2 regions of the Paraburkholderia sp. SOS3 genome follow, and region 1 is predicted to be linked to the other one. Evidence: predicted binding sites of a transcription regulator. Region 1 holds the regulator's gene; the other holds the start of a gene.
The links. The regulator FNR, encoded in region 1, switches genes on or off when oxygen is low (the NO sensors DNR and NnrR bind a similar motif). The targets are predictions, from matches to a motif close to TTGATNNNNATCAA.

Region 1 (15,552 bases):
GCGCCATCGCGCTGTGCATGACCCAGTCGAGAAAGGCGAGCGTCATCGAGGCCGGCGAAAGACCGCCCGTCAGCACGGCAAGCGCGGCCTGCGCCGCCTGATCGAGCGGATCGCTATGCGCGGACAGCACGGCTGCACAGTCGTGCTGTTTCGCCATCGACGGTTTGGGCTGCCGGCGGTGTTCGCGCAGGCGGTCACGGGCGCCTTGCGCGTCGAGCGCCGCCGCGCCGGGCACGCCGCGCAGAGATGGCGGTTGCGTTTGCGTTGGCGGTGCCGATTGCGGCGCGGCGCCGGTCTCTTCTGCCTGCGTTCGAGTGATATCGCTCATCGCATATGCATGCCGCCGTTGATGTCGATTTCGGCGCCGGTGATGAATGCCGCCTCGTCCGAACACAGAAACGCGATCAGCGCCGCGATTTCATCGGGCCGTCCCAGCCTGCCGACCGGAATCTGCGGCAGGATGCGGCTTTCCATCACCTCGTGCGGCACGGCTTCGACCATCGCCGTGGCCAGATAACCGGGCGCCACCGTATTCACCGTGACGCCATGCTTCGCGACTTCGAGCGCAAGCGCCTTGGTGAAACCGTGCACGCCGGCCTTGGCCGCCGAATAGTTCGCCTGGCCGTAGGCGCCGCGCACGCCGTTCACCGAGCCGATATTGACGATGCGGCCGAAGCCGCGCGCGAGCATCCCCGCGAGCAACGGCTTCGTCATGTTGAAGATGCCGTCGAGATCGGTGCGCATGACGCGGTCCCAATCGGGCTTCGACATCTTTGCGAATGTCGCATCGCGCGTCACGCCGGCGTTGTTGATGAGGATATCGACACGTCCCAGTTCGTCCAGCACCCGGCGCGCGCAGGCTTCACACGAGTCGAAGTCGCTCACGTCGGCTTCGAATGCGCGGAATTCGCGGCCGGCGTCGCGCTCGTGCATGAGCCACGTCGCAACGTGATCGTTGCCGGGCGAATGAGACATGGCCACGATCACGCCGGCCTGATGCAGACGGCGGCTGATTGCCGAGCCAAGGCCGCCCATGCCTCCCGTCACGAAAGCCACTCGCTTATCCGACATGCCGTTCTCCTCGTGCGGCGCGCCTCTGACTCGCGTCGGGCGCTGCCTCGGCGAGGTTGGCGGCGAATCCCGCGGGCGCCCCCGTGCCGGCCATCATCCGCTCGAAAATCGACATCCATTCGCGCGCGGGCTGAGCGGAAGCGTCGAACGCGGGCAGGCCGCGCCACCATCCCGTCGACGCGGCAAAGCCATTGCCGCTCGCGCGTTCGAGTGCGCTCGCGAGCGCCCCCTGATTGCCGCCCGCGATCCGGATGCCGTCCTGCCAGATCTGCGCAGTGGCGCTCAGATAGTCGCGCAACGCGGATTGCGCGTCGGCGGAAAACGCGTGCCAGTCGACGGCGCGCGACGCTTCCTGCATGCGCCGCGCGGCCGCATGGTCGCGCGCGATCCGTTTGCCTTCGAGCTCATGCAGATCGTTGCGCCAGCCTTGTGCGAGCGCCGCCAGTTCGAACACCGTCGCCATTGCGGCGCGGCATTCGTCGAACCACGCTTTCGAGACGTCGATCATCGTGCCTCCAGTCCGTAGTGAGCACCCGAGAAACGGGCGCGTGCGCCGATGGGGCACGTCGCAGCCGTGTCCGCATCGCTGTGCATCGACTCTAATCCGCGTGTCGCGCAGGCCGTTGACATGGGTCAATCAAAGCCGGTGCGGCCGCGTCTCGCATGCTGGAATTCAGGTTGATCTGCATCAACGCGACCGTTGCAGGGCCACTTAGACTGAATTCGGTCCCGGGCCTCGCGCCCATGCAACGGAGCACACGCGATGAGCTATCGAAGCATCCTCGTCCATCTGGACAACAGCGAACGCAGTGCGCCACGGCTCGACGTGGCGCTGCGCATCGCGAAGCAATTCGGCGCACAGATCACGGGATTGCACGCGATCTTCACGCCCGACCCGCGCGCCTTCTTCGTGATGGCGGGCACGGCGCAGTACTACTCCGACCATCTGCGCGCGCGCGAAGAGCGGCGTGGCGCCGTGCAACGGCTTTTTTACGCGGAATGCGTGCGCGCGAAGGTCACCGGCCATTTCCTCGCCGCCCGCGAACACGGCAACCAGGCGGTCGCGCAGTACGCACGTCTGGCCGATCTCGTGATCGCCGGGCAGAGCGACCCGAACGATCCGGAGTCGTACATCGACGATCACTTCGCCGAACACCTCGTGATGACCGCAGGGCGGCCTGTATTGCTCGTGCCCTACGCGGGCGTATTCCCGAGCATCGGCAGCCGGATTCTGATCGCCTGGAACGGCGGTCGCGAAGCGGCTCGCGCCGCCTTCGACGCCGTGCCGTTTCTCGCGCGTGCGAAGCAGAACACCGTGGTCACCGTGCACGGCGCGGCCGACGAATTGCCGGGCGATCGCATCCCGGGCGCCGATATCGCGCTCACGCTCGCGCGTCATGACGCGGTGGTCGACGTGCTCGAACTCGAGGCGCCGACCGGCGCGCGCGCCGGCGACGCGCTGCTGTCCTGCGCACACGATCGCGGCTGCGACCTGCTCGTGATGGGCGCGTACGGACACGCGCGCTGGCAGGAGGCCGTGATGGGCGGCGTCACGCGCACCGTCCTCCGATCGATGACGCTGCCGGTGCTGATGTCGAGATAAAAAGCGGCGCGCCAGGCCGGCGCCGCGCGTTCCACAGAGGAGGAAGCCTCATGTATTCGAATATCCTGGTTGCGCTCGACGGCAGCGAGACGTCGATGCGCGCGCTCGGTTTCGCGTTGCGGCTTGCGCAGGAAAGCCACGCATTGCTGCACCCTGTCTACGTGATCGATGTGCCGCTGATCGCATTCGATACGCCCGGCTTCGACCCCGTCGTCGTGCGCGATGCGTACTGCGAGGAAGGCAAGCGCGTGATCGACGTGGCGCGCGGCCGGATGGAGAAAGCCGGCGTCAAGGGCCGTGCGCGCGTGGTGGAAGCGACTGCGCCGGCCGAAGACGTCGCGTATCGCATCCAGCGCACGGCCATCGAGTGCGGCGCCGATCTGATCGTGATGGGCACGCACGGCAGGCGCGGTTTCCGGCGGCTCGTGCTGGGCAGCGTGGCCGAGCGCGTGCTGCGCAACGCGACCTGCCCGGTGCTGCTGATTCCAGCGCAGGCGGGCGTGCCGGACGCGAACGAACCGGCGCGCCACGGCGCCGAAAACGAAAAGGAACTGTCATGAGCTACAAGACCTTGCTCGTACACCTCGACGACAGCCCGCACTGCACGGCGCGCACCACGGTCGCGCTCGATCTCGCCCGCCGGTACAACGCGCACCTGATCGGGCTTTACACCGTATGCAGGGAGATCTTCCAGCCGCTGTGCCGCCCGAGCGACAGCGTGCGGCTCGATATGCTCGAGACGCAATATGCCGAGCGCCGCGAGCAGGCGCAAGCGGCCTTCATCGACGCCGCGCAACGCGCGGCGTGCAGCTTCGAATGGCGCGCGCCGCCCGGTCCGGCAGTCGCGGCCGCCGTGCTCAGTGCGCGCCACGCCGATCTGATCGTGCTCGGCCAGTTGGACCCGCACGAACCGTCGAACTACATCGCGCGCCATTTCATCGAAGACGTGCTGATGACGTCAGGACGGCCCGCGCTGATCCTGCCGTACGCGGGTCAGGTGAAGACCCTCGGCGAAAACGTCGTGATCGCATGGGACGCAAGCCGCGAAGCGGCCCGCGCCCTGACCGACGCGCTGCCGCTGATCCGGCGCGCGCGTTTCGTGACGATCGAAACGGTCGGCCGCCAGCGCGACGACGGCCGACTGCCCCCCATCGACGTCGCCGCTTTTCTCGAACGCCACCAGATACAGGCATCGTTCTCGACGACGCCGCACATCGCGGCCATCAGCGCCGGCACGACGCTGTTGAACCGCGTCGCCGACCTGCACGCGGATCTGCTCGTGATGGGCGCGTACGGCCACTCGCGCGCGCAGGAGCGCGTGCTCGGCGGCTCGACGCGGACCGTGCTCGAATCGATGACGGTGCCGGTGCTGATGTCGCATTGACGTCAGGCCGCCGCAGCCGGCGCGCGCACGAGCAATACGGGCTGGTTCGCAGTCCGCACGACGGCTTCGGCCACACTGCCGAGCAGCAGGCGTTTCACGCCGCGCCTGCCATGCGTGCCCATCACGATGAGTTCGGCGTCGGCCTCGTCGGCCGCGAGCGCGATCAGGCTCGACACTTCCACCCCGCACGAATCGATCATGCGCACCGTTCCTGTCACGCCCTCGCGGCTAAACCGCGCTGCCGCCTCCTCGAGCGCGACCGACGCCTGCTTGTATGAAGCGGTCTCCGTCTGGTATTCGTCGACGAAGCCCGAGTCGACATCGACGAGTTTCATGCCGTGCGACACCACGCTCACCGCTTCGACCACCGCGCCCGAAACGCGCGCGAGCGAAATGGCCTCGTCGAGCGCGCGCCGCGAACACCGGCTGGCGTCGAGCGCGAGCAATATCCTCTTGTACATGGCTCCTCCGTCGGGCATAAGCCCGCTGTGCGTCGCGGCCTCGTCCTCGCGATGCCGTGTGGCCAGTTTGACGGCGCCGCGGCGTGCGCCCTTGATGCCGATCAACGCTTGCCGTGTTGACTGGCCGGCCGCAAAAACGGGCAATACGCGATGCCATGGAGGCCGGCAGGCTCGGGGACGGCACGAATTGGCGCGTCGCGAACAAGCGTGCACAATCACGCGTAGCAGTCGCTGCGCGACAATGCCGCGCAGCGCGATGCACGGGCGCAAGCGTTGCCGTGCGCAATGGACGCGGCGAGCCGGCACGTCGGCCTGGTGAGTCGGGTTGGCTCGCGGGTTAGCTCGCGGGTTGGCTCGCGGGTTAGCCCACGGGTTGGCCCGCTGTTTGGGCCACGGGTTGGGCCACGGGTTGGGCCACGGGTTGGCCCATCGAGTCGGCACATCTATTGGAGGCGTTGTCGATGGCAACGGACAATCAGGGGAATTCGCCCATGAAAGTGCGCCGCTGGGTCAGACGCGAACGGCCCTTGGCGAAACCGGCCATTGTCTGCGCGCTCGTCGTCGTGATCGGTCTGATGGCAACCTTCGCGGTCGCGCGAGCCGTCATGCACGAACTGCGTCAGTCGGCGCAGGCGCGCTTCGAGCGGCGCATCGAGCGCATCACGACGACCGTGCGCAACGAACTGCAGACAAGCGCGCTCTGGCTCGCAACGGCGCGCGAAGTCGTCGAAGCGTCGCCGCGCGCCCCGCGGCAGGTGTCGCGCGAATTCGCCGACACGCTCGATCCCGGCCGTGCGGCGACGCCCGTGCGCGCATTCGAATATGTGCCCGCCGACACGATCGCCGATGCGCAGGCGCCGCGCGACCCCGCGTCGTCCGCGCCCGCCGACGGCCCGCCGGAAGGCAACTCCTATGCCGACCCCGCGGTACATGCCGCGCTGCGCGACGCGGCGCAATCGGGACAGGTTGTGCTGACCGCGCCCGCTGCGCCGTATGCCAGCGCTGACCAAGGCGAGCGCGGCAACGCGCTGTTCCTCGTGCTGCCGGTTCGCACGCAGCATGCCGGCGATCCGGCAGCAGCGTCCGCAGCGACTGTCTCAGGCTTCCTGCTCGCATCGATCGATCCCGGCCGCCTGTTCGAGCCCGCCGGCATTTCCGAACGCGGCCTCGACATGTCGCTTGCGATCGGATCGCCGCCGCAGACGGTGTACTCCGCAGCACGCGGCGACGAAGACGCGCCGGGCGCGCGCGGCGCATTCGCAGCGACGAGACCGGTTTCATTCGGCGGCGCGATGCTGACGCTCGCATTCTCCGCCGACGCGGGCATGGCCGACGCAGGCGCGGCCGGCCCGGTCGCCATCGTGCTTGTCGCGGGACTTGCCGCGACCGTGCTCGCGGCGCTCGCGTGCTACTGGATTTCGTTGCATGCGAGCAGTCCCGCGCGCGTGGGCGACGCCGTGCTCAACGAGGCCCGCATGATGAACGTCGTGCAGGCCTCGTCCGATGCGATCATCACGATCGACGACACGCAGCGCATCGTCATCTTCAACCCGATGGCGGAACGCGTGTTTGGCGTATCGGCCATGGAAGCGATCGGCACGACGCTCGATCGCTTCATTCCGGCACGCTACCGCGCGGCGCACGCAGGCCATGTCGAGCAGTTCGGCGTAACCGGCGTATCGACACGGCAAATGGGCCGGCAGCGCGTGCTGAGCGGCATCCGCGCAAACGGCGAAGAATTCCCGCTCGAGGCGTCGATCTCGCAGGTCCGCGACCGGATGGGCAAGCTCTACACGGTCGTCTTGCGCGACGTCACGGAACGCGTGTACGCCGAAAACGCGCTCAAGCAGTCGCGCGAGGAGTTGCGCGACCTGTCCGCCAATCTCCAGCAGGTGCGCGAAGAAGAAAAGATGCGCATTGCGCGCGAGCTCCACGACGACCTTGGCCAACAGCTGAGCGCGCTGAAAATGGATCTGTCGTCGGCCGAGCAGGCGCTCGCCCCCGCGCAAACGGGCCAGCCGGCCGGCGCGCAGGCCGCCGCCGGCGAAGCGCTGCAGCTGCTTGCCGGCATGCGCAAGCTCATCGATTCCACCGTTGCATCGCTGCGCCGCATCGCCGCGGACCTGCGCCCGGTCATGCTCGACGACCTGGGCCTGCTGCCGGCGATCGACTGGCTCGCGCGCGACTTCAATCAGCGATACGGCATCCCGGTCGAGCAGCATATCCACGCGGAGCAGACGAATTTCACGCGCGAGGCGGCCACCGCGATTTTCCGCATCGTTCAGGAAGCGCTGAACAACGTCGCGCGCCACGCCGACGCGACGAATGTCCGCTTGCGCCTCGCGACCGACGAGGGCCTCTGCACGCTGCAGGTCATCGACGACGGGCGGGGCGCGGGCGAGCCGCCCCGCTGGCCCGGCACGCAGCAGCAAGCGGAGCTGAGCAGGACTTTCGGCCTCATCGGCGTGCGCGAGCGCGCACGCATGCTTGACGGAACGGTTACTATCGAGACAGCGAAGGACAAGGGCTTTATCCTTACCGTTTCCTTTCCGTTACGCGCCGTACAACAGGAAGAGACGCTCCTATGACCCGGGTTCTGATTGCCGACGATCACGCGATGGTGCGCGACGGATTGCGCCACATCCTGCAGAGCGCAAGCGGCTTCGAGGTCGCCGGCGAAGCATGCGACAGCATCACGACCATCGCCCTGATCCGCAAGACGCCGGCGCAGATTCTCGTGCTCGACCTCTCGATGCCGGGCCGCAACGGCCTCGAGCTCATCAAGCAGATCAGGGAAGAAAAGCCGGAGCTGCGCATCCTCGTGCTGACGATGCATGCCGAACAGCAATACGCCGTGCGCGCGTTCAAGGCCGGTGCGTCCGGCTACCTGACGAAGGAAAGCGCCAGTGCGGAACTCGTCGGCGCCTTGGCGAAAATCGCGTCGGGCGGCGTCTATGTGAGCCTTGCGATGGCCGAGCGGTTCGCGCAAAGCCTGAACGAGCCGGCGGACACATTGCCGCACCAACGGCTGTCCGATCGCGAATTCGACGTGTTCCGGCGCATCGCCGCTGGGCAGACGATTACCGAAATCGCGCAGGCGCTGTGCGTGAGTTCGAAGACCATCAGCACATACAAAATGCGCATCCTCGAAAAGATGCAGATGCCGCACGAAGCCGCGCTCGTGCGTTACGCCATGCGCCATCAGCTGTTCGACGACCAGGACGAAGCCTGACGCGCGAGACCCGCTCCACACGCAGCTGTTCCGTTTCGACTCCCTCCGTGTAGGAAACCGCCTACACAAAACCGCAGCGCCCTACTCGAACTTCCACCGTCGCCGATTCTTTTTTGAGATAGCAGCGACGATACTGCGGTGCATGGATACCGATGTGCACCGCGCCCCCCTCAAAGTGTTCCTCGTCGAAGATGCGGCGAGCGTCAGACGCAATATCGCGCAACTGCTCGAACTGCTGGCCGGCGTGCAGATTGTCGGCGAAGCCGAAGACAGCGAAACGGCGCTCGAAGCGATTCGCGCGTGCCGTCCCGATGTCGCGGTCATCGACCTGCGGCTTTCGGCAGGCAGCGGCATCGAACTGATTTCAGCGCTCGCGAAAAGTCTGCCCGACATCGTGATGATCGCGCTGACGAACCATTCGGGACCGGCGTTCCGTGCCGCGTGCAGCAAAGCCGGTGCGCATTACTTTTTCGACAAGACTGCCGAGTTCGACGCAGCGTGCCACACCATCCGAGACCTTTCGTTAGCGCGCCGCTCGCGCGCCATTGAGTAACGAGGAGCCGATCATGTCATTCGCCTTCGCCGAACAGGCTGCGCCGTCCGCCGGACCGACACATGCCTTCCATCGTATTCATCCGGTCGATCCGTCGCCGGGCGCCGAATCCGGCAAGCGGAGCGCCGTGCGCTGCTCGGGCTGCTCGATGCGCTCGGTCTGCATGCCTCCTGGCCTCTCCGCCGCGGAGCTCGCGCAACTCGATGCGGTGATCTGCACGACGCGCCCCGTGCATCGCGGCGAGGCGCTGTACCGCGCCGGCGACGCGTTCCAGAGCATTTACGCGGTGCGCGTCGGCTCGTTCAAGACCATCGTCATGCATCGCGACGGTCGCGAACAGGTCACGGGCTTCCAGATCGCGGGCGAAGCGCTCGGCCTCGATGGCGTATGCACGAGTCGCCACAATTGCGATGCGATCGCGCTCGAGGACAGCGTCGTCTGCGTGATTCCGTTCATGCAGCTCGAAGCCGTCTGCCGCGAAATACGCGCGATGCAGCATCACGTGCACCGGATGATGAGCGGCGAGATCGTGCGCGAATCGTCGCTGATGATGCTGCTCGGCACGATGACCGCGGAACAGCGCGTGGCAGCGTTCCTGCTGAATCTGTCGAAGCGTTTCAAGGCGCTCGGCTATTCGCAGTCCGAGTTCAATCTGCGCATGACACGCGAAGAGATCGGCTGTTATCTCGGCATGAAACTCGAAACGGTCAGCCGCATGTTCTCGAAGTTCCAGCGCGAACGGCTCGTCGATACGCGCGGCAGGCAGATTCGCATCGTCGATCTCGAGGGACTGTCGCGCGTTTGAGCACATGCCTGCGCCAAGCGGGCTCTCCCGACGTTGCGCTCCTGCAATCGGCACTTGATGTGCGTCAACGGCGCTATGGCGGCTTTCTTTAAAGTGGTGGCGAAAAGGAGCCCACGACTATGCCAGCATTACATTCGCGCCTGATCGCAGCCTGCCTCGCCGTGTCGGGCTTCGCCGTATGCGGCACGGCGCATGCGCAGCGCGTCGAGCCCACGGAGCTCGTCGATCAGCAACACTGCATGTTTTGCCACACGTCGGACGCCCCTTTTCTCGCACCGGCGTTTCATCAGATCGCCGAGCGCTATCGCGACAACCCTGACGCGATCCGAATGCTCGAACAGAAGCTGCGTGCCGGCGGCCGTGCGCATTGGGGCGACATGCCGATGCCGGTTTCCGCCGAGCGCGGCGGCCCGCCGCTGTCCGCCCAGGACGCGCATACGCTTATCGAGTGGGTCATGAGCCAGTGACTTGCTGGCCGCGCCTGAATCTGCGTTTTGCCGCTGCGGGAAGACACTCCACACCGGGAAGAGCCATGCGAATCACCGTACATCTCGACACCTTCGACTGCGCGGACCCTTCGGTCTACGCCCTTCTGTGGCTCGACCTGGCGGCGCGCAAATGGTCGCGCGAAGGCCACGCCGTCATCGATCTGCCGCAATGGGGCGAGTTCGAAATCTCGGGTTCCGATACGCGCATCGACGGGCAACATACGGGACACGCGCTATGCGTGCTCGAAAAGCTCGATCTGTCGGATGCGCAAGGACCATTCGAAGGAGAAAGCGGCCGCGCGCTGTGGTACCGCCACGCCCATCACGCGCCGATCGTCGGACGGTGGCATGTGCAATGCCTCGACAGCACCGGTTCGGCGCCCGAGCACGGCGTATTCGCGGATGACCAGATGTAATGTCCTTCTGCCGCAGCGCCGGCGGCAAAACCGCGGTTGCCATCGGCGCGTCGTTTTTCGAAGAGGCGTCGGCGCGAAGCGCCGCCTCATGCAAGCGCCTATCGGATTCTAGTGCGCGTTCTGGTGCACGGATTCCAGCGCGCAGGTTCCAGGGCGCGGATTCTAGTGCGCGCGCGCCGTCGCGCGCCCCGCGAGCGTGGCAAGTTCGCGCTCGGCCAGATCGAACGCACGCTGCAGCGCGAGGCGCGGAACTTCATCGGAACAGTGCTCGAGCGGCTTGAAGCCCGATGTTTGCAGCAGCAGATCGAGGCGCACATCGTAGACCGGGTGGCTGCTGCGCGCACGCAATGCCTCGATCGCAAGATGGCAGCCCGACAGCAGATTGCTGTAGCGCTCGAGGCGCACGAGCTGCGCCCCCGCTTCACCCTCGAGTTCACGCGAGCCGGCAAAGCCGAGATACACGATCTGCATGCCGATGCCCATGATGCTCCTCCCAACGTAGCACGTTGCCATTCACGCAATCGGCGCCGTTCTGGCGTCCTGGCGGGCATCTGCTGCGTTTCATCATGGTCCGATCGTTGACGCGGGCCTTGACGTGTGTCAATCGGCTGACGACGCGCCGACACATCCGGGCGCGCTTGACGTACGTCAAGGGCCGCCGGCGGAGACCGTGTCGAATAGGCGCATTGGCGCAGGCGAGCCACAGTGGACACAAGTCATGGCATGGCCGCGTTCGATCCATTGCCGGCAAGCCATGGCGGAGGAACCTATGACCACGCTCGACGAGCCCCGTTCGACCCGGACCGCGGACGCACGGACAACACTGCTCGACATCGTCCGCACGCTCGCCGACGAATCGCGCGCAGGCGAGGCCAATGGCGATGCGGCGGCGCCGCACGGCTCACCCGTTCAGGTGACGCTCGACACGCAGTTCGAACGGGATCTCGGTTTCGACAGCCTCGTCCGCGCGGAACTGCTGACCCGGATCGAAGCGGCTTTCGGCACGCATCTGCCGGTCGACGCATTCGCTTCGGCGAGAACGCCAGCCGATGTGCTTGGCGCGCTCGCCGGCGCGCCCGAGGTGTCGGCACCTCCGTCAGTCAGCACGCCGGCGGATGCGGCGTTCGCCCCGTTCGCGGACGAACGCATCGATGCGCCGCACGCGGCTGCCACGTGGTCCGACGTGATTCGATGGCACGCCATGCGTCATCCGGACCGTACGCATCTCGTGATCGTCGACGAAGCCGCCCGCGAAACGCCGGTCAGCATCGGCGCGCTGTACCGCCAGGCCTTGCTTGCCGCAGGCGGCTTGCGCGCGCTCGGTATCGAGGCCGGCGACAGCGTCGCGCTGATGCTGCCGACGGGGCTCGACTACTTCGTCTGCTTTACCGCCCTGCTCTTCTGCAACGCGATTCCCGTACCGCTCTATCCGCCCGCCCATCGCAGCGAACTCGAAGATCATCTGCGCCGCAATATCGCGATCCTCGCCAATGCTCGCGCAAAAGCGCTGATCGCCGCCGGCGAAGTCAGCCTCATCGCCCGGCTGCTCGCGATTCAGGCGCCGACGCTGCGCCACGTGTTGACGCCGCAAAAGATCGCGCCACAGCCGATGCCGGCGCCGCTTGCAGCGCACGCCGACGACATTGCGTTGTTCCAGTACACGTCGGGCAGCACCGGCGCGCCGAAAGGCGTGATCCTGAGCCACCGGAACCTGCTCGCGAACATTCGCGCAATGGGCGAGCGGATGCGCGTCACCGAACGGGACGTGCTCGTCAGCTGGCTGCCGCTGTACCACGACATGGGACTGATCGGCGCGTGGCTCGCGCCGCTTTATTACGGATTCCCGCTCGTCGTGATGTCGCCGCTCGCCTTTCTCGCGCGGCCAGCCGACTGGTTGCGCGCGATCGGCCGCCATCGCGGCAGCATTACGGCGGCACCGAACTTCGCGTATGAGCGTTGCGCACACCGCCTCGCCGAACGCGATCTGTACGGGGTGGATCTGTCGTCGCTGCGCTTTGCCTTTTGCGGCGCCGAACCCGTCAATCCGCAAACGATGCGCGCGTTCGCCGCGCAATTCGCCGCCTATGGACTCGCGCCCAATGCAATCACGCCCGTCTACGGACTTGCGGAAAATACGCTTGGCCTGACGTTTCCGCCGCCCTCGCGCGGCCTGCGCGTCGACCGTATCGTGCGCACGGCGCTTCACGAATCGGGGCTTGCGTTAGCGGCATTGAATGGCGACGACTTCGTCGAAACGGTCGGGTGCGGGTTTCCGCTCGACGGAACCGAACTGCGCATCGTCGGCAACGATGGCGAGGAACTTGCGCAAAGGCACGTCGGCAGGATCGAATTCCGCGGCACGTCGGCCACGCGCGGCTACTGGCGCAATGCGCCGCAGACCGAGGCGCTTTTCGATGACGGATGGCTCGATACGGGCGACCTCGGTTACGTCGCCGACGGCGAGCTGTTCGTGACGGGACGCGTGAAGGACATGATCATTCGCAGCGGGCGCCATTACTTTCCCTACGAACTCGAAGACACGATCGGCCGCATACCGGGCGTCGTGCATGGCGGCGTCGCCGTCTGCGCAGGCGTCGACAAACGCAACGGCACCGAGCGCGTCGTCATCATCGCGGAAACGACGCTGCCCGCCATCGACACCGATGCGCGCAGTCATCTGAAAGCGCGCATCAATGCGGCGGCTATCACGCTGTTCGGCGCGCCGGCGGAGCAGGTGGCACTGGTGCGGCCGCGCAGCATCATCCGCACGCCGGGCGGCAAGATCCGGCACGCGGCGACACTCGAGCGTTTCGAAAGCGGTGCGCATGCGCTGGCGCCGCGTGCGTTCTGGCGGCAGTTCGCCGACGCGATACGCCCCGGTTGCGCGGCGCTCACGCATCGCGCGATGGACCAGGTGCGGCACGTCGCACGCGGGACTGTCTGCTGGAGCGCCTTCGCCGCGATTGCGACGGGCGTGTTCGCCGGCATTGCGTTTCGCCGCGACGAGGCGCGCAACTGGCGCATCCTCGCGCGCGGGTGCCGCCTGTTTCTGCGCGCGGCAGGCTTGCGCGTCACGGTCGAAGGCGATCCCGACGCGCTGCGTGCCTCGCAGGTGGTGATCGTATCGAACCATACGAGTTATCTCGACGTCGTCGCGCTGGTGGCGAGCTTGCCGTCGCCGGTCGGCTTCGTGACCAAACGCGAACTGTCGCGCAAGCCGTTCGCCGGTCCGCTGCTGCGCGCGATCGGTGCGCGTTTCGTCGAGCGCGGCGTCTACGCCGGCAGCCTCGCCGACGAAACACGCCTGATCGACTACGCGAAGGCCGGCGCACGTCTGCTGTTCTTTCCTGAAGGGACGTTTACGCATGAAGCGGGCTTGCGCGCGTTCCATCTCGGCGCCTTCCGCTGCGCATGCGTGACCGGATACCCGGTCGTGCCGATTGCCTTACGCGGTTCGCGCCTCGCGATGCGCGACGGCGAGTGGATTCCGCGTCAAGGCGCGATTGCCGTTACCGTGCTGCCGCCGATCGCGCCTGATGGCACCGATTTCGCCTCGACCGCGCGTCTGCGCGAACGCGCGCGCGCGTCGATCCTCTCGCACTGCGGCGAACCCGATATGGCCGGTCGCCTCAGTGCGCCGACCGCTTCGCGCATCCCCGGTTCGGTCATGACCGACGGTCTGTAGGACCGCGCCGCGTCGGGAGCGTGAACGCGACGCCGCTTGCAAGCGACGCGGTGCTCAAAACGCTGCACAGGCTTGTGCAGCTTCGACTGCATGCCAGAGGGCCGCAACCGCGGACAATGACCTGTATCAAGACCGCCGGCCGGATCGCATGACCTAATGAAGACTCCATCCACCAGGGAGCTTCATCATGAGCAATCCCGCAGGGCATCTCGGCCAGCCGCCATCGAGCGCGCCGGCGCAAGCGGCGGGCAGCGCAGCCCCGCCGCACAAACTGCCTCTTTCGCTGCTGAGCGCTGTCGTCATCGGATCGATGATCGGCAGCGGCATTTTCTCGTTGCCGCAGAACATGGCGGCCGGCGCGGGCGCCGGCGCGGTGCTGATCGGCTGGCTCATCACCGGCGCCGGCATGCTGTTGCTCGCGCTCTGCTATCAGCGTCTCGCGACGCGCGCGCCGCAGCTCGACAACGGCATTTATGCCTACGCGCGCGCAAGCGCCGGCGAATTCGTCGGCTTCAATTCCGCGTGGGGTTACTGGGTCAGCGCGTGGATCGGCAACGTCGGCTATCTCGTGATCGTATTCGGCACGCTCGGCTACTTCTTCCCGATCTTCGGCGAGGGCAACACACCGGCGGCGATTGCCGGTGCGTCGATCGCGTTATGGATCATGCACGCGATGATCCTGCGCGGCATCCGCAGCGCGGCGATCCTGAACGGGCTCGCGACGGCTGCCAAGATCGTCCCGCTGCTGCTCTTTATCGTGGTGGTCGCCGCGGCATTCCACGGCTTGCAGTTTCGCACCGACTTCTGGGGCAACGCGAAACTGCCCGGCGTGCTCGAGCAGGTGAAAAGCACGATGCTCGTCACCGTCTGGGTTTTTATCGGCATCGAAGGCGCGAGCGTGCTTTCCGCGCGCGCGAAAACGCGCGAGGACATCGGCCGCGCAACCGTGCTCGGCTTTGTCGTCGTGCTGGCGCTGCTGATGGGCGTATCGCTGCTGTCGCTCGGCGTGGTCGGGCAGCCCGAACTCGCCGCCATGAAAAATCCGTCGATGGCGGGCGTCCTGGCCAAGGTAGTCGGCACGTGGGGCGCTGTACTGATCAATCTCGGTCTGCTCGTGTCGGTAGGCGGTGCGCTGCTCGCGTGGACGCTGCTCGCGGCGGAAACGCTGTTCACGCCCGCCTCGGAAGGCGTGATGCCCAGGCGTCTCGCTCGCGAAAACGCGCATGGCGTGCCCGCCAGCGCGCTGTGGGTCACGAACGGGCTGGTGCAGCTGTTTCTCATCGTCGCCCTGCTTTCGAATGCGACGTATCTCGCGCTGATCTCGCTCGCGACGTCGATGATCCTCGTGCCGTATCTGTTTTCCGCCGTCTACGCGTGCGTGATCGCATGGCGCGGCGAAGGCTATGGCGCGGCCGACGCATCGGCCCGGCACCGCGACACGCTGATTGCCGCGGGCGCGGCCTTGTACTGCTGCTGGCTGCTGTATGCGGCCGGGCTCAAGTATCTGCTGCTGAGCGCGCTGCTGTACGCACCGGGCGCGATCGTCTATGGCTGGGCGCGCCGCGAACAGCATGCGCGGCTCTTCCGGCCTTACGAAATGGCGATACTCGCCGGGCTGATTGCGCTCGCCGTCTGCGCGGCCGCGCTGCTGGCGACCGGCGATCTGGGGCTTTAGGAACGAGCGAACGGCAGTTGCGAACCGCAATGCTGCAAATCGAAGACGGTGCCTCGGGAGGCACCGTCTTCGATCGAACTCAGGCTGACGCCGTTCGAAGAAACCGGAACCGGAACGCGGAACCGGAACGGCGTGCCTTCAACCGCTCTGAAAACTGAAAAGCGCACGTCAGACGTGCA
Region 2 (15,552 bases), 1.2 Mb from region 1:
ATCATTTCCTTAATCAGCGCGTAACGCAACCGACTCTTCGCCAGTCGTTTCCCCGAATTCTCGCCGCCAGCAGTAATCCCTGTGATCTGGTGCAACGCAGGATGCCGCCCGCATCAGCAACGCGTGGCCTTCGATACAATCAGGTAAATTCGTGCCGGTATGCCGGTATCGGCTGGCACGAAATCTTCGATTACTCAAAGTGCCGATCACCGTGATCGTCGACGACATCACAGGGCGCACGCGTTCCCGCGATCCGGACAATCGATAACAGCATGGGACTGGAGGAAAAATGACGACAAACAAAGAGAAGCTGGCATCCGCCACGCCGAAGAAAAGCGCGGAAGCCTCCCGCCCGACTCGCGAAGAAGCCGAAGACGCCGTGCGCGTGCTGTTGCGCTGGGCCGGAGACGACCCGCAGCGCGAAGGTCTGATCGATACGCCGGCGCGCGTGATACGTGCATACGAAGAATTCTTCGCAGGTTATGAAATCGATCCGCGCGAGATCCTCGCGCGCACGTTCTCCGAAGTGGACGGATACGATGAAATGATCGTCCTCAAGGACATTCGCTTTGAAAGCTATTGCGAGCATCACATGGTGCCGATCATCGGCCGTGCGCATGTTGCTTATCTGCCCGAGCATCGCGTGGTCGGCATTTCGAAGCTCGCACGTCTTGTCGATGCGTTCGCAAAGCGTCTGCAGATTCAGGAAAAGATGACCGTGCAGATTGCCGACACGCTGAACGAGATCCTGCAGCCGAAAGGCGTCGGCGTGATTCTCGAGGCCTCGCACCAATGCATGTCGACGCGCGGCGTGCACAAGGCCGGCGCTGAAATGGTGACATCGCGGATGCTTGGTACTTTCCGTACCGACCCTTCGACGCGACGTGAGTTTCTGTCGATAGTCAGCAGCCCGTCGTCGGTGCTCGTTGCGAATACGTAGGGCATTGCGGCCGCCCGGCGCACGCGGCCTTGCGGTCGTCGGCCGTCACGCTGCTTGATCGCGCAGCCGCGTCTGCGCCTCGAGCGCTAGCGCGCGCTGTCGTCGTTGCCGCGATCGCGGTTGCGCTCGCCTTCGCGCACCTTGCCCTGCGATACGCTGCTGCCCGGCGGCACACTGTGTGTCAGCCACACGTTGCCGCCGATCACCGAGCCCTTTCCTATCGTCACGCGCCCGAGAATCGTTGCGCCCGCGTAGATCACAACATCGTCTTCGACGATCGGATGCCGCGCATTGCCCTTGATCAGCGCGCCGTCGATGTCTGCCGCGAAGCTCTTCGCGCCGAGCGTCACAGCCTGATAAACGCGCACGTGCTTGCCGATGATCGCGGTTTCGCCAATCACGACGCCCGTGCCGTGATCGATAAAGAAACTCGAATCGATCTGCGCGCCCGGGTGGATGTCGATCCCGGTGGCCGAGTGCGCGATCTCATTGATGAAACGCGCCAGCAGCGGCACACCGAGGCGATGCAGCGCATGAGCGAGACGGTGGTGCGTCATTGCCCACACGCCCGGATAACAGAGCAGGATTTCGGTGATGTGCTGCGCCGCCGGGTCGCCGGTGTAGGCCGCCTGAATGTCGCTCACGAGCAGCGCGCGAATTGCCGGCAACTGCGTGCCGAATTCGCGTGCGACTTCGAAGGCGCGCACACCGAGATTCGCATCCGGCGTTTCAGCGTGTTCTGGAAGAAAGCGCAGTGCGCGGCGAATCTGTTCGGCAAGCAGGCGCAATGTGCTTTCGAGTGTGTGCCCGACGTAATAGTCGACGCTTTCATCGGTCAGATCGGGCGCACCCCAATGCGTTGGAAACAGCGCTGCGCGCAGGCCGGCGAGGATATCGATCACCGCCTGACGCGACGGCAGTTCGCGAATGCCGCGCGGATGACGCGTGCGATGCAGCTGTTCGCGCGACGCGCGCAAATCGGCAACGATCTGTTCGAGACCCCACTGGTTCGGCGAAACGTTTGACATGGCAAGGACGGCCGCCGTGCGGGGGGCACGGCAGGAAGTGAATTGTCCCCAGAGATTACCGCGTTTTTTGCGGACCCGCGCAGCGCGGCTTCGCCCGTGCCGAAACACACGCCTTCTGGCACAGGAGGCTAATGATTCAAATGCATCGATGGGGGGAAATCGAATGTGAGGTGGAACGTGGTATCAACCGCAGCATGAAATAGGCGATCAAGCGAGTGATCAGGCGCGCAATGCATGAGGCCGCGGTGGCCGCGCGGCCCTTTGCGTCAGATCGTCAAACTGCTTGCGTCGATCCAGCGCACAGCCCAGTCGCGCGCATGCGCGATTGCAGTGGCTTCATCGGTGAAGCGGAGTTCGGAGGGAAAGAACCGGTTGGCGACCAGCTCGCCATCGCTCGATCGGGATACGACGACATACGCCTGCCAGGTTCCGTCGCCGGCGCGCGCCGGCGAGCAGTTCAACAAATAGCCACGATGAGTGAATGCAGCATCGACATGCATGAGTCATCAGCTCCTGACTGCCTCAATGACGGTTCGAGAAAGTGCATTACCGTACTACCCACGTCGGCCATTACTGTGGCGCCGTAAAGCTTAGGATTATTACTAACCGCCAACGCCTGGTCGAAAGTCGATGATACTCTGTAGAAAATTCGCGTCCATTAAAAAAACACAAAAAAATGCCGAGCGCGCTTAGTGGACACTTTAGTCGTCTTGCTGCCATACCGGCGTGATCACCGCCATCGTCGACATCGCTTCGATCGTGCGCACTGCGCGCTTGCACCGGTCCGCGCGCGTGTTCGCGCGCTTCTTCGTTCCTCATGCTTCGCCCGGAACGGGATTTGCTGGCTCTACATTGAAGCCGATTCGTAAGGAGGAACGCAGATGAACCCGACTCAAGGCGACAAGCCCGATCCATCGCAACATCCCGAGCAGGCGCGAGATCATTCGCAGACGAACTCACCTGAACGGTCGACGCTGAGCATGGAAATGCACAACGATCGCACCCATGACAGCACTGTCGACACCGATGGCAAGAACCGCGAAGCCGCACGCCTCGCGGGATATGGCAAGATCGGACCGGACGAAGTGACGACGAGCAACGCGACGCTCGACAATCATGTGCCCGAAGCGGACGATGGCCTCGCAGGTTTCGATAGCCGGCCCGGCGGCAGCGGCGTGCTGCTTGCAGTGGAGCCCGGTTATACGGTGGTCGAGAAGGGCATGATGATGCCCGACGACACCGGTCATCCGGACGAAAAAGCGCGTGCGCAAACAGACCCGGAATTTCGCGGTCGTGTCCACTATGCCCTCAATCATCGACGGCCCGGGCGAGTGATCGAGTTCAAACGCAACAAGTAGCGAGGATAATCTGTATTGCGTTTGCCGCTTTTTTTTCGTCGGGCGATTTAACGTATTGCGACAGAATCGGTCTGGCTTGCCTTCCGCTTCTAGTGAATCTCAGGCTCGCCGTTGGGCACCGCGCCGCCGCGCTGCAGGAAATCGAAGTCGCAGCCCTTGTCGGCCTGCATCACATGAATCTGGTGCATCGCGCCGTAGCCTCGCGTGAAACGCGGTGCCGGCGCGACCCACTGCGCCTTGCGGCTCGCGAGTTCCGCGTCGCTGATCAGCACGTTGAGCCTGCGTTGCGGCACGTCGAGTTCGATCAGATCGCCGTCGCGCACGAGCGCGAGCGGGCCGCCGATAAACGATTCCGGCGCAACGTGCAGCACGCATGCGCCGTAGCTCGTTCCGCTCATGCGCGCATCCGAGATGCGCACCATGTCGCGCACGCCCTGCTTCAGCAGCTTCTGCGGGATCGGCAGCTGGCCCCATTCGGGCATGCCCGGCGCGCCGACCGGACCCGCGTGCTGAAGCACGATCACACAGCGCTCGTCGATATCGAGCGCGTCGCTATCGATGCGCGCGGCCATGTCGTTGTAGTCCTTGAACACGACGGCCCGCCCCGTATGCACGTGCAGCTTCGGATCAGCGGCGCCGGGCTTGATCACCGCGCCGTCGGGCGCGAGATTGCCGCGCAGCACGGCGAGGCCCGTGTCGCGCATCAGCGGCGCCGCACGGCGGCGGATCACTTCGTCATTGAAGATCTCCGCATCGCCGATGTTTTCGCCGAGCGTCCTGCCGTTCACGGTGCGCTGCGTGCCGTCGATCAGCTCGCCCAGCTCCTTCAGCATCGCGCGCAGGCCGCCCGCGTAATAGAAGTCTTCCATCAGGTACTGGCCCGTCGGCCGGATATTCGCGAGCACCGGCGTGCGGCGCGCGACGTCGTCGTAGCGCTCGAGCGTGAGATCGACGCCGGCACGCCGCGCGAGCGCGATCATATGCACGATCGCGTTGGTCGAGCCCGACAGCGCAAGGCAGGTCGTCACCGCGTTATCGACCGAGCGCGCCGTGACGATGTCCGACGGCTTCAGGTCTTCCCAGACCATGTCGACGATGCGCATGCCCGTTTTCGCGGCCAACACCGCGTGGCGCGAATCGGGCGCCGGAATCGATGCGAAGCCCGGCAGCGTGAAGCCGAGCGCTTCGGCTGCGCTCGTCATCGTCGACGCGGTGCCCATCGTCATGCAGTGGCCCGGCGAGCGCGCGATGCCGCCTTCCACGCCGCGCCAGTCGTCTTCGGTGATCTTGCCGGCGCGCAGATCGGCCCAGTACTTCCAGGTATCGGAGCCGGAGCCGAGCGTGCGGCCGTTCCAGTTGCCGTTCAGCATCGGGCCCGCGGGCAGAAAAATGGCCGGCAGATCCATCGAGATCGCACCCATCAGCAATGCGGGCGTGGTCTTGTCGCAGCCGCCCATCAGCACGACGCCATCGGCCGGATACGAGCGCAGCGTCTCCTCGACTTCCATCGCGAGGAAATTGCGGTAGAGCATGGTCGTCGGCTTCTGGAACGGCTCGGAAAGCGTCTGCACCGGCAGTTCGACCGGAAAGCCGCCGGCCTGCCAGATGCCGCGCTTCACTTCCTCGACGCGCTGCCTGAAGTGCGTATGGCACGGGTTGATCTCGCTCCACGTATTGAGGATCGCGATGACCGGCTTGCCCGCATACTCTTCGCGGCCGTAGCCCATCTGCGCCGTGCGCGAGCGATGGCCGAACGAACGCAGGTCATTTACGCCATACCAGCGATGGCTGCGCAGTTCTTCTGGTGTCTTCCTCTTTGCCACACGTGCTCCTGATTGGTTAGGCATCCGTCGCAGTCTTTTAGCCGCCTTTGACGCCCTGCGTATTGACATACAACGCGTAAAGCCCGTGGCTCGCGGCCATGAAAAGCCGGTTGCGATGTCGGCCACCGAAACAAACGTTCGCGCAACGCTCGGGTAACGCGATATGGCCGAGCGCTTCGCCCTGCGGCGAGAACACGCGCACGCCGTCGAGTTCGTCCGTGCCCATGCCCCAGCCGCACCAAAGATTGCCGTTGATATCGACACGGAAACCATCAGGCGTACCGGCCGGCCCTGCATCGATAAGTATGCGGTTATTCGCGAGCGAGCGGCCGTTCTGAACGACATCGAAAGCGCGAATCGTGCGTGGCTCGCCGCGCGATTCGACGATGTAGAGCACCGATTCGTCGGGCGAGAATGCAAGGCCGTTCGGACCGGTCACGTCGTCGTTGACGAGTGTGACTTCACCGGACTGTCCATCGACGCGATACACGCGCTGCGGCATTTCGGGATCCTGCTTTTCGCCTTCATAGAAGCTGTCGATGCCGAAACTCGGATCGGTGAACCAGATCGAGCCGTCCGATTTGACGACGACATCGTTCGGCGAATTGAAGCGCTTTCCTTCGTAGCGATCTGCAAGCACCGTGATCGAACCGTCGTATTCGGTGCGTGTTACGCGGCGCGTCAGGTGCTCGCAGGTCACGAGCCGACCTTCGCGATCGCGTGTATTGCCGTTCGCGTTGTTCGACGGACGGCGGAACGGCGTCACTGCGCCGGTCTCTTCGTCCCAGCGCAAAATTCGATTGTTCGGGATGTCGCTCCACAGCAGATAACGCCCGTCGCCGAACCACACAGGTCCTTCGGACCAGCGCGCACCTTGAAACAGGCACTCGACCGATGCGGATGCGAGCCGCAAGGCGGAAAAACGTGGATCGAGAATACGAACGGCGGGATCGGGATAGCGGCGGGTGTTGTCGGTCATCGCGGGGTCGGTCGTCGTGGACGCTGCGGCGCGCGATGAGGCGGGTATGTTGCGCGTTGCGCGTCGTGGGGTTCTGGTACAGGTTCGAACGTTGACGTGCCGGGCCTTCCTTGGCCCGGCACGTTCGCTACTTCTACGTGTCGCGTCGCGCCGTATTACGCCAGCGCAGGCTTGCCGTTCAGAATGCGCAGCAGCTTCAGCGGGTTCTCGTCGTGCAACGCCTCGGGCAACAGCGCGGCAGGCAGATCCTGATAGCAGACCGGGCGCAGGAAGCGTTCGATCGCCATCGCGCCGACCGACGTCGCGCGCGAATCGGACGTCGCCGGATACGGCCCGCCGTGCACCATCGCGTGGCACACTTCGACGCCCGTCGGATAGCCGTTCGCGAGAATGCGGCCCGCCTTGCGCTCGAGCGTCGGCAGCAGGCGCCGCGCGAGCTCGTAGTCTTCCGGCTCGATCTGCAGCGTCGCGGTCAACTGGCCTTCGATGTATTCGGCCACCTTGATCATTTCGTCGATGTCGCTACACGTGACGATAAGCGACGTCGGTCCGAAGATTTCGTCTTCGAGCTGCGCGGTCGCGAGAAACTGCATCGCGTTCGTCTGGAACAGCACGGGCAGCGCTGAACACGTCGCATCGGTTTGCTGTCCTTGCGCAATGCTTTGCACGCCATTCAGTTCGCGGCGCTGCGAAACGCCATCTTTATAGGCGTTTGCGATGCCGGGAGTCAGCATGCTTTGCGCACCCTTCTGCGCGAGTGCCTTGGCGGCGGCATCGATGAAAATCTGTTTGTTCGGGCCTTCGAGCAACAGCACGATACCCGGGTTCGTACAGAACTGGCCGACGCCGAGCGTTACCGAATCGACGAAGCCGTTTGCAATTGCCTCAGCACGCTTTGCCAGTGCGCCCGGCAACACGAAGAACGGGTTGACGCTGCTCATCTCGGCGAACACCGGAATCGGCTCGCGACGTTTCGAAGCAATATTCACGAGCGCGACGCCGCCCCGGCGCGAGCCGGTGAAGCCGACCGACTTGATCGATGGATGCGCGACGAGCGCTTCGCCGATCTCATTGCCTGCGCCGACGAGCAGTGAAAACACGCCTTCGGGCAAGCCACTGCCGGCCACGGCTTTCTGGATCGCGCGGCCCACGAGTTCCGACGTGCCGAGGTGCGCCGGATGCGCCTTCACGACGACCGGACAGCCGGCCGCGAGTGCCGACGCCGTGTCGCCGCCCGCAACCGAGAATGCGAGCGGGAAGTTGCTCGCGCCGAACACTGCAACGGGTCCAACGGGAATTTTCTGTGCACGCAGATCGGAGCGCGGCAGTGGCTTGCGCTCCGGCATCGCGGGATCGATCGTCGCCGAGAGCCAGCGGCCCTCGCGCACGAGCGATGCAAAGAGGCGCAACTGGCCGACCGTGCGCGCGCGTTCGCCTTCGAGGCGCGCTCTCGGCAGCGCCGATTCAGCTTGTGCGCGTTCGATCAGCGTGTCGCCGAGCTCGACGATGTTGTCCGCGATCGCTTCGAGAAGGCGCGCGCGTTTTTCGAGCGGCGCCTGACGATACGGATCGAACGCAAGCGCGGCCAGTTCGCAGGCACGGTCCACTTCCACCGTACCGCCTGCGCCGAACTCAGGCTCGATCTCGATGTTGCGGGCCGGGTCAAACGCGCGCAGCGTGCCTTTGGTACCGCGCACCGCGGACCCGCCGATCAGCATGTCTCCGGTAATCTGCATGTTGCAACTCCTGTCGTGTGCCGCGCAGCGCTCACTGAAGTTGTTGTGCGCGGCTCAAAACCAAATAGTGGGTATGCGCCTTCAGTTGCTCGCGGAAGAAACCGCGAGATGGCGTTCGAATGCGAGCAGTGCCTGCGTCGCAGCATCGATCTTCGCATGATGTTCGATCGGCGTCGAACTGAGCAGCGGAAGAATCGGCCCCATGTCCGCGATTTTCGACATCGTCACCGCGTCATGCAGCACGCGGATCAGCGAGATTTCATCGCGCAGGGTTTCGAGCGGCATGAACGCGTCATAGAGGCGCCGCGCTTCGCGATCGCGATTCGACTTCACCGCGTTTAGCAGCGCCGTCACCGCATGCGGTGCGATGCAACCCGAACCCGTGGTCCATGCGGCGAGTCCGAATTCCTGCACATGCACGAGCGCTGGCCGCTCGCCCATGCCCGAAATCACACGCACGCGATCCACCTGCTCGAGTAGTCTGCGCAAATATGGATCGTGCGCCGGATTGCGCCGCACGATCGCGTACTTGATCGCAATCAGCGTGCCCCGATTCACGAGACGCGCGAGTGCGTCGACGTCGACATAGTCCTCGCTCTTGATGTACAGCGTGAGCGGTATGCCCGCAACGTCGGCAATACGCGCAAGCCCTGCTTCGACGCCTGCCGACGTGGTAAAGCCCGAGAACGGCAACACCATCGCCGTACGGTACGAGGTTTGCGCGAGAATGCGCGCCTCGTCCAGCATCTTGCCGTAGTCCGCGCCGAGCGCCGGGATCACGCGCGTGTGCGGCCCGGCGCTTGCCGCAAGCATATCGAGCAGATCCCGATATTCGCTAACGGCGACGTGATAAAAATTCGCATTGCCGCCGTAAAGCACCGTGCGCACACCGCCTGATTCGATATGGCGAATCAGCTTGGCGTTCTCTACGGCGTCGAGACTGAAATCGGCACGGCGCGCAAGTGGCGGCACCGCCATCACGCTTGCAGAGAACTCAAGCTCGTGAATCGGGGCAACGTTCATGGCGGCTCGCGTCGGAAATGCGCTGGAACCACGGTACATCTGACCCCCGATGTTGTCAAACAACTTTGCAACATGTACGCATATCAGGGACAATGCGTATTCGTCGGCGCAACCAATGGTTCATACTGGTAGCGAAGTGGTCTGCAAACATCCGAAGAAAGGTCGGTAGCTCGGCTACGGGTGTCGGCACTGCCGCACGGATATAACCTTATTATTGGAATCGCTTTCGGATGTCCATTAGAGCGCTATCGCCCGCAGTTTAGGCTGCGATTGCCGAAACTGTTTCGATAAAACGCCATATAAGGCGACCATTTTCGTCAATTCCGAATGCTACGTCTGATTTTTACGTAAGGTTTGGAATCAATTATTTCGGCTATCGCGCTTTTTCAGTAAAAGAAGAATAATGATGCTAAATTGATACAGTACAGAAACAGTGGTCATCGCGCGCGCGGCTGGAGCCCGCGGCATGGCTCGCCGCGCCCTGAGAGAACTGCCTTGTCGCTACCTTATTTTGAGCAGTTGTCGCCGATGCTCAACGCAACCGACGACAGCACGTGGTTCGCCGAACTTGCCCGCCTCGCCGAAGGATGGGGGTTCAACCGCGTGCTGGTCGCGATCGTGCCGCGTCCAAGTATCCGGATGGAGAATTCCTTCCTGCGCAGCACGTACGCACCCGCATGGCGTCAGTTTTACGACGCGCACGGCTTTGCGCACATCGACCCCACTGTCACGCACTGCGTGACGAAGTCATCGCCGCTGATCTGGTCACCTGACCTGTTCTCGACAAACCCGCAGCAGTCGATGTATGAGGAAGCACGCCTGCATGGCCTGCGCGCGGGCGTGACATTACCGATTCACGGCCCGCAGCAGGAAAAAGGAATGATCTGCTTCGTGAACGACAGCAACCCGACGAGCGAATTCTGGCGCCACATCGACGTGGTGTTGCCAAATCTCGTTTTGCTGCGCGATCTTGTGATCGATACGAGCCAGCCGTACCTGAATAACCACGCGCAGGCGCTGTTACCGAAACTGACGCCTCGGGAGCGCGAATGCCTGCAATGGACGGCGCGCGGCAAGTCTACGTGGGAAATTTCGCACATCCTCGGATGTTCGGAAGCCGTGGTGAACTTCCATCTGAAGAATATCCGTGCGAAATTCGGCGTGAACTCGCGGCGCGCCGCGGCCGTCATTGCGACGCAACTCGGCCTTATTGATCCAGGTTGATCAGTTCCCGCGCCTCACCGGACATTACCCGGCCGGCTTTGCCAAGATCGCCGTCGGTGACCGTTTTCGAAAAATAAAGACCAAGCAGAATCGACACCGGCGCGGGAATTTCCGCACCCGACTCAAAACGGCTGCCCCGCGATTGCGTAACCCCGAAACGAGCCCAAAACTGCCGTTGGCTCTCCTTTCTCTTTTTCCGATAAGCGATGATTAAAACACGGTCGACAGCAGACGAAACATCCGTCGTCCGGTTTTGCACGGCGGCTTGCCAATGATTTTCCAGCAGTTCCATGGTAATCCCCATTGGGTTGGGCAATGTTCATCTCAATTTTGATGACGCGGAGACTACCCGGACACCTATCCAGGTGGATAGGTGCAAATATCTATCCAGAATGCATAAGTTTTTCTGCGTACGGGAACGGACCCGGGCGAGGAGAACATCATGCATGCAGCGATTCGAATTGGTACCCCGAAAGAGTTCGACAACACTGACCTCCACGAGATGTACCGTCTGAGAGCCCGCGTGTTTCACGGGCGTATGGGATGGGACATTCCGATCATCGCGGGGATGGAGGTCGACGGCTACGACGCCCTGGGACCGCATTACATGCTGATTCAGGACTCGACACGCCGCGTACGCGGCTGTTGGCGCCTGATGCCAACCGAAGGCCCGAACATGCTGCGAGATACGTTCCCGCAGCTTCTGCACGGCAATGCTGCGCCGCTCGGACGGCACATCTGGGAACTGAGCCGCTTCGCGATCGAGGCCGGCGACGACCAGGAGCAAAGCTTCGGCTTTGCCGATGTGACGATGCACGCGATCAAGGAACTCGTCACGTTTGCCGACAAGATGGGCATTACGCGTTACGTGACCGTGACGACCACGCCGATCGAGCGCCTGCTGCGCAGAACGGGCATCGAGATCGGCCGGCTCGGCGCGCCGGTGCAGATCGGCGTGGAGCGCGCGGTAGCGCTCGATATCGCGGTCAGCGAGCAAACGCGCAATGCGCTGTTCGGCCAGATGGCGGTTGCGGCATAGCGGCTAACGGCTAGCCGCTCGCGACGACGAGGGTCACCAAGCGCACAGGCGTGTTCACGCCTGCTGCGACGACTCAACACGCGCCTACGGTTGCGCTTCGGCCCGCACTGATGCGCGCGCTGCGGCTACCCCGCACGATGTGCTTCGCCCGCTCGCCCATGCGAGTTGCAGCGGCTATCGACTATCGGCCACGTCCCCGGAAGGTGATGTGTGCAATCTTGCGCACGAGCAGCGCCGCTGCCAACGCCGCGCAACCGGTCAGCACGACGCCGATATGAATCGATTGCACGAGCACGTGCCGCGCTGCCTCGAGCAACGCGGGCCCTTCGAGCCCCGCGCGTTTTAGTTGCACGAGCAACGAGTCGCGCAAGCTTTCGTCGACGAGAACGCGCGGATCGCCGAGCGTCGGGCGCCACTTCGCGGCGACCGGCTCGCCGAGCACGCGCAAAGTGTCGTCAATACCCGACACATAACGGCGATTGATGATCGTTGCGACGATGCTCGTCCCGAGCATGCCGCCGACCATCCGCGTCGACTGCAGCAGCGCGGTCGTGATGCCGAAGCGCTCGCGACCCGCGATTTCCTGGCCGAACACGTTCAGATTGTTGAGGATAAAGCCGAGTCCGACGCCGACGGCCGCCATCGAAAGCTCGAGATACAGATGCGGCGTCACAGGCGTCGCGACCGAGAGCCCGATCGATGCCGCGACGAGCAGCCCGAAGCCGATCGAAAGAATCATGGTCGGCCGCGACATGTGAATGACGACGCGCGTGTTGATCATGCTGCCGATCGCAATGCACGCGGCGATCGGCGTCGCGAGCAGACCGGCCTGTTGCGGCGACAGCCCGAAACCGCCTTGCAGCAGCAGCGGCGCGAAAAAGATCAGCGAGAACATCACGAAGCCGGACAACACCGACAGCGTGAACAGCGTGACGAGCTGCGCATCCTTGAACAGATCGAGCGGGATGATCGGGTGCGTTGCGCGGCGCTCGCAGGCCAGCAGCAGCGCCGCGCCGATCGCGACGATGCCGGCAAGCGCCACGTTGGCGCCCGTCAACCCGTCTTTCGGCACGGCCTCGATAAACGTCTGAAGACCGCCGAGCACGAGTGCGACGAGCAGCGCGCCACCCCAGTCGATGCGCACTTCGCCCACGTGTTCGCGCTTGTAATACGGCAAATGCGCCCAGATGAAATAGAGCGCGAGCGCGCCGACCGGCAGATTGACGAGAAATGTCGAACGCCAGCCGAGATGCTGGCTCATCCAGCCGCCCAGCGACGGACCGGCCGCCGTACCGATACCGTACGCCGCCGCCATCACGACCTGCCAGCGCACGCGCTCGCGCGGATCGGGGAACAGATCGGGAATCGACGCGAATGCGGTACCGACCATCATCCCGCCGCCGACGCCTTGCAGCCCGCGCGCCAGGACGAGAAACGGCATGCTTGTCGCGACGCCGCACAACAGCGAAGCGACCGTGAACACGATCACCGCGGCGATCACGAAGCGCTTGCGGCCGAAATAGTCGCCGAGCCGGCCGAACACCGGCACCGTGACGACCGACGCGAGCAGATACGCGCTGGCAATCCATGCGTAGTACTCGAAGCCGCGCAGTTCGGAGACGATCGATGGCAACGCAGTACTGACCACCGTTTGGTCGAGCGCGACCAGCATATTGACGAGGCCGATGCCGAGCATGGCCAGCAAAGCATCGCGAAAGGGCAGGACGACAGACTTCGGTTGGGGAGAATTCACTTCGGCACGACGCGGTCAAGCGCGCAAAAAGGCACGACAAAAACGGCCTGAAAGGTGGAAAAGGAGGTCAGCACACCGCGGCGGCTTCACGAACCGAACATGCGATCGCGCGCGTTCATCAGATGCATGCGCATTGCCTCGCCGGCAGCCCTCGCGTCGTGCGCGCGAATCGCTTCGAGTACCGCGCGATGCTCGGCCTGCACGAGCCTTTGCCGCTCGAGTGTTTTCACGAGAGAAAGGTTGCGCGACAGGTTCATGCTGAAAGCGATCTGTTCTTCGATGAACGACATCATCGTGATGAAGAACTGGTTCTTCGACGCGCGTGCGACCGCAAGATGAAATGCGTAGTCGTCCTTCGCGCCGATCCCCTGCGTTTCGATCACGCGCTCGAGCTCGTTCCACGCATGCTCGATTGCGGCAATGTCTCCGTCGTCGGCCATTTGCGCGGCAAGCGAGGCAGCGCCCGCTTCGGTCACGATGCGAAAGTCGTAGCAGCGGCGAATATCGGAAAGCGATTCGAGCGGCGCGAAACGGCGCACATCCGGATCGGGGCGCCGGGCAACCGTCGTGCCCGAACCATGCCGCGTGACGATGATCCCGTCCGCACGCAAGCGCGCTAGCGCCTCGCGCACGGTGGGCCGGGAGGTCTCGAAGCGTTCGGCAAGCGCGTGCTCGGTCGGCAGCCGCTCGCCCTCCTTGTATTCGCCCTCGAGAATGCGGTTGAGGATGTCGCCGTATATCTTGTCTGGTAGGCCCGTCGATTTTCGCTCGTTGATCATCTATGGCAGGCGGCTTGTCATCATGGAGCATAATTGTAAGGCAACTCGCGCGAACCACACGATAAAAAAGAATACCGCCGGCATGCAGGACCGGTCCGAATCGTAAGCGCCACACGGCTCAGGAAGCACTGCCGGCGGCCGCGACGGATACCGAAACTTGCTAAGCATTTGATTGACATCATGCGAATTCGCACACTCGCGCTTCCAATCAATTAAGCTTTCCTGGCAATAGACGCACCATCGACACCTTTACTGCGCGGAGCTTCCATGTACAAACGCATCCTTGTAGCAGTCGACGGCAGTAAGACCTCGCGCGGCGCATTCGAAGCTGCGGTTCATCTCGCCGCGTCGTTCGGCGCGACATTGCGCGCTTACTACGTCGTCGAGAACACGCCCATGTATTTCGAAGCGCCCGGATACGATCCGGGCATTCTGCAGAAGCAGTTCGTCCAGCAGGGCAAGGAACTGACCGTCGAACTCACGCAGGCGATGCAGGCGCGCAATGTCAGCGGCGACGTGACGGTGGGCGAGGCATCGCCGAACGACGATGTGCCGACGCTCGTGCTGAAGGCCGCAGCCGACTACCACGCGGACCTGCTCGTGATGGGCACGCACGGGCGCCGCGGCATGCAGCGGCTGATCCTCGGCAGCGTTGCGGAGCGCTGCGTGCGTCAATCCACGCTGCCGGTGCTGCTGGTGCCAGCCGCGGCGGGCCATGAAAACGCGGCGTAAAGACACAACCGGACACGCGCGGCATCCCGCGCAACGGGGGGAGCGTCATTTTGACGCGAAGTCGCGCGCATACGCAGTGGGACAATGGGGCACTCTTTCCTTACAGCGCCCTTCGCCATGCTGACACCCGCCACTACTCCGATTGCCGCGCAGCCGCTCACGCGCGTCCACGCTGCAGGCTCCGTGGGCCCGTCGGCCCCCGCCATCCCGGCGGCCCGCCACGTCGCGCGCTGCTCCACATGCGCGATGCGCCATCTGTGCATGCCGCAAGGCATGTCGGCAGAAGAACTGCCGAAGCTCGAAGCGCTGATCTGCAAGGCGCGCGCGGTGCGCCGCGGCGATCCGCTGTATCGAGCCGGCGCTCCCTTCGAGAACCTGTATGCGGTGCGCTCCGGTTCGCTCAAGACGACCATGGCGCACCGCGACGGCCGCGAACAGGTGACGGGTCTGCGTCTTGCTGGCGAATCGCTTGGACTCGATGGCGTCAGCAGCGACACGCATGCGTGCAGCGCGATCGCCCTCGAGGACAGTTCCGTGTGCATCGTTCCATATGCGGCCCTCAAGCGCCTGTGCCGCGAAAGCGGCGCGTTGCAGGAACGGCTGCACAAGCTGATGGGCGAGCAGATCGTGCGCGAGGCGAGCCAGATGCTCACGCTCGGCTCGTTGAACGCCGACGAGCGCGTTGCGGCGTTTCTGCTCGATGTGTCGGAGCGCAATGCGCAGCGCGGCTATTCGTCGGCCGAATTCAATCTGCGCATGACGCGTGAAGACATGGGCAGTTACCTCGGCATGACGCTCGAAACGGTCAGCCGCACGTTGTCGAAATTCCAGAAGCGCGGTCTGATCGACGCGCGCGGCAAATTCATTCGTATTGTCGATCTGGAAGGACTGCGTGACCTGTAACCGTTAAATCGCTCGTCGCCGGGACTTTGCCCACGCGCTTCACATGAAAAGTGAATACGCGTTACAGTCTTAAACCCGTCCCCTTCGCAAGGAGACCCGGCGAAATGAATCGCGATCTTCGTTTGCAACACCCGCTTGTTCAACGTCTGCACGACGCCCGTAGCGTGACGGATGCGTTGTTCGCCGTCGTCAAACCCGAACATCTGTACGAAAGACCGATCCGCGAACGTCACCG

Region 2: the regulator FNR is predicted to act here: its motif matches at 13,851-13,864, upstream of BTO02_RS23105 (universal stress protein).

Annotation. Positions count from the first base shown of each region.
Region 1 is NZ_CP018812.1:1,922,622-1,938,173, reverse strand. Features, by position in the region: gene BTO02_RS28775 (alpha/beta fold hydrolase) at 1-328, opposite strand, end outside; gene phbB (acetoacetyl-CoA reductase) at 325-1,071, opposite strand; gene BTO02_RS28765 (hypothetical protein) at 1,061-1,579, opposite strand; gene BTO02_RS28760 (universal stress protein) at 1,835-2,674, shown strand; gene BTO02_RS28755 (universal stress protein) at 2,725-3,234, shown strand; gene BTO02_RS28750 (universal stress protein) at 3,231-4,058, shown strand; gene BTO02_RS28745 (universal stress protein) at 4,061-4,519, opposite strand; gene BTO02_RS28740 (PAS domain S-box protein) at 4,981-7,107, shown strand; gene BTO02_RS28735 (response regulator) at 7,104-7,751, shown strand; gene BTO02_RS28730 (response regulator) at 7,894-8,304, shown strand; gene fnr (fumarate/nitrate reduction transcriptional regulator Fnr) at 8,318-9,109, shown strand; gene BTO02_RS28720 (c-type cytochrome) at 9,229-9,576, shown strand; gene BTO02_RS28715 (DUF3564 domain-containing protein) at 9,642-10,013, shown strand; gene BTO02_RS28710 (hypothetical protein) at 10,176-10,496, opposite strand; gene BTO02_RS28705 (AMP-binding protein) at 10,783-13,698, shown strand; gene arcD (arginine-ornithine antiporter) at 13,886-15,373, shown strand; gene BTO02_RS28695 (UDP-glucose 4-epimerase) at 15,542-15,552, opposite strand, start outside.
Region 2 is NZ_CP018812.1:697,104-712,655, reverse strand. Features, by position in the region: gene folE (GTP cyclohydrolase I FolE) at 290-940, shown strand; gene epsC (serine O-acetyltransferase EpsC) at 1,027-1,968, opposite strand; gene BTO02_RS23160 (hypothetical protein) at 2,235-2,468, opposite strand; gene BTO02_RS23155 (DUF3005 domain-containing protein) at 2,949-3,326, shown strand; gene araD (L-arabinonate dehydratase) at 3,416-5,173, opposite strand; gene BTO02_RS23145 (SMP-30/gluconolactonase/LRE family protein) at 5,187-6,128, opposite strand; gene BTO02_RS23140 (aldehyde dehydrogenase (NADP(+))) at 6,284-7,864, opposite strand; gene BTO02_RS23135 (dihydrodipicolinate synthase family protein) at 7,946-8,887, opposite strand; gene BTO02_RS23130 (helix-turn-helix transcriptional regulator) at 9,407-10,111, shown strand; gene BTO02_RS23125 (helix-turn-helix transcriptional regulator) at 10,095-10,403, opposite strand; gene BTO02_RS23120 (acyl-homoserine-lactone synthase) at 10,554-11,150, shown strand; gene BTO02_RS23115 (MFS transporter) at 11,332-12,846, opposite strand; gene BTO02_RS23110 (FadR/GntR family transcriptional regulator) at 12,990-13,679, opposite strand; gene BTO02_RS23105 (universal stress protein) at 13,950-14,414, shown strand; gene BTO02_RS23100 (helix-turn-helix domain-containing protein) at 14,661-15,317, shown strand; gene BTO02_RS23095 (SUMF1/EgtB/PvdO family nonheme iron enzyme) at 15,422-15,552, shown strand, end outside.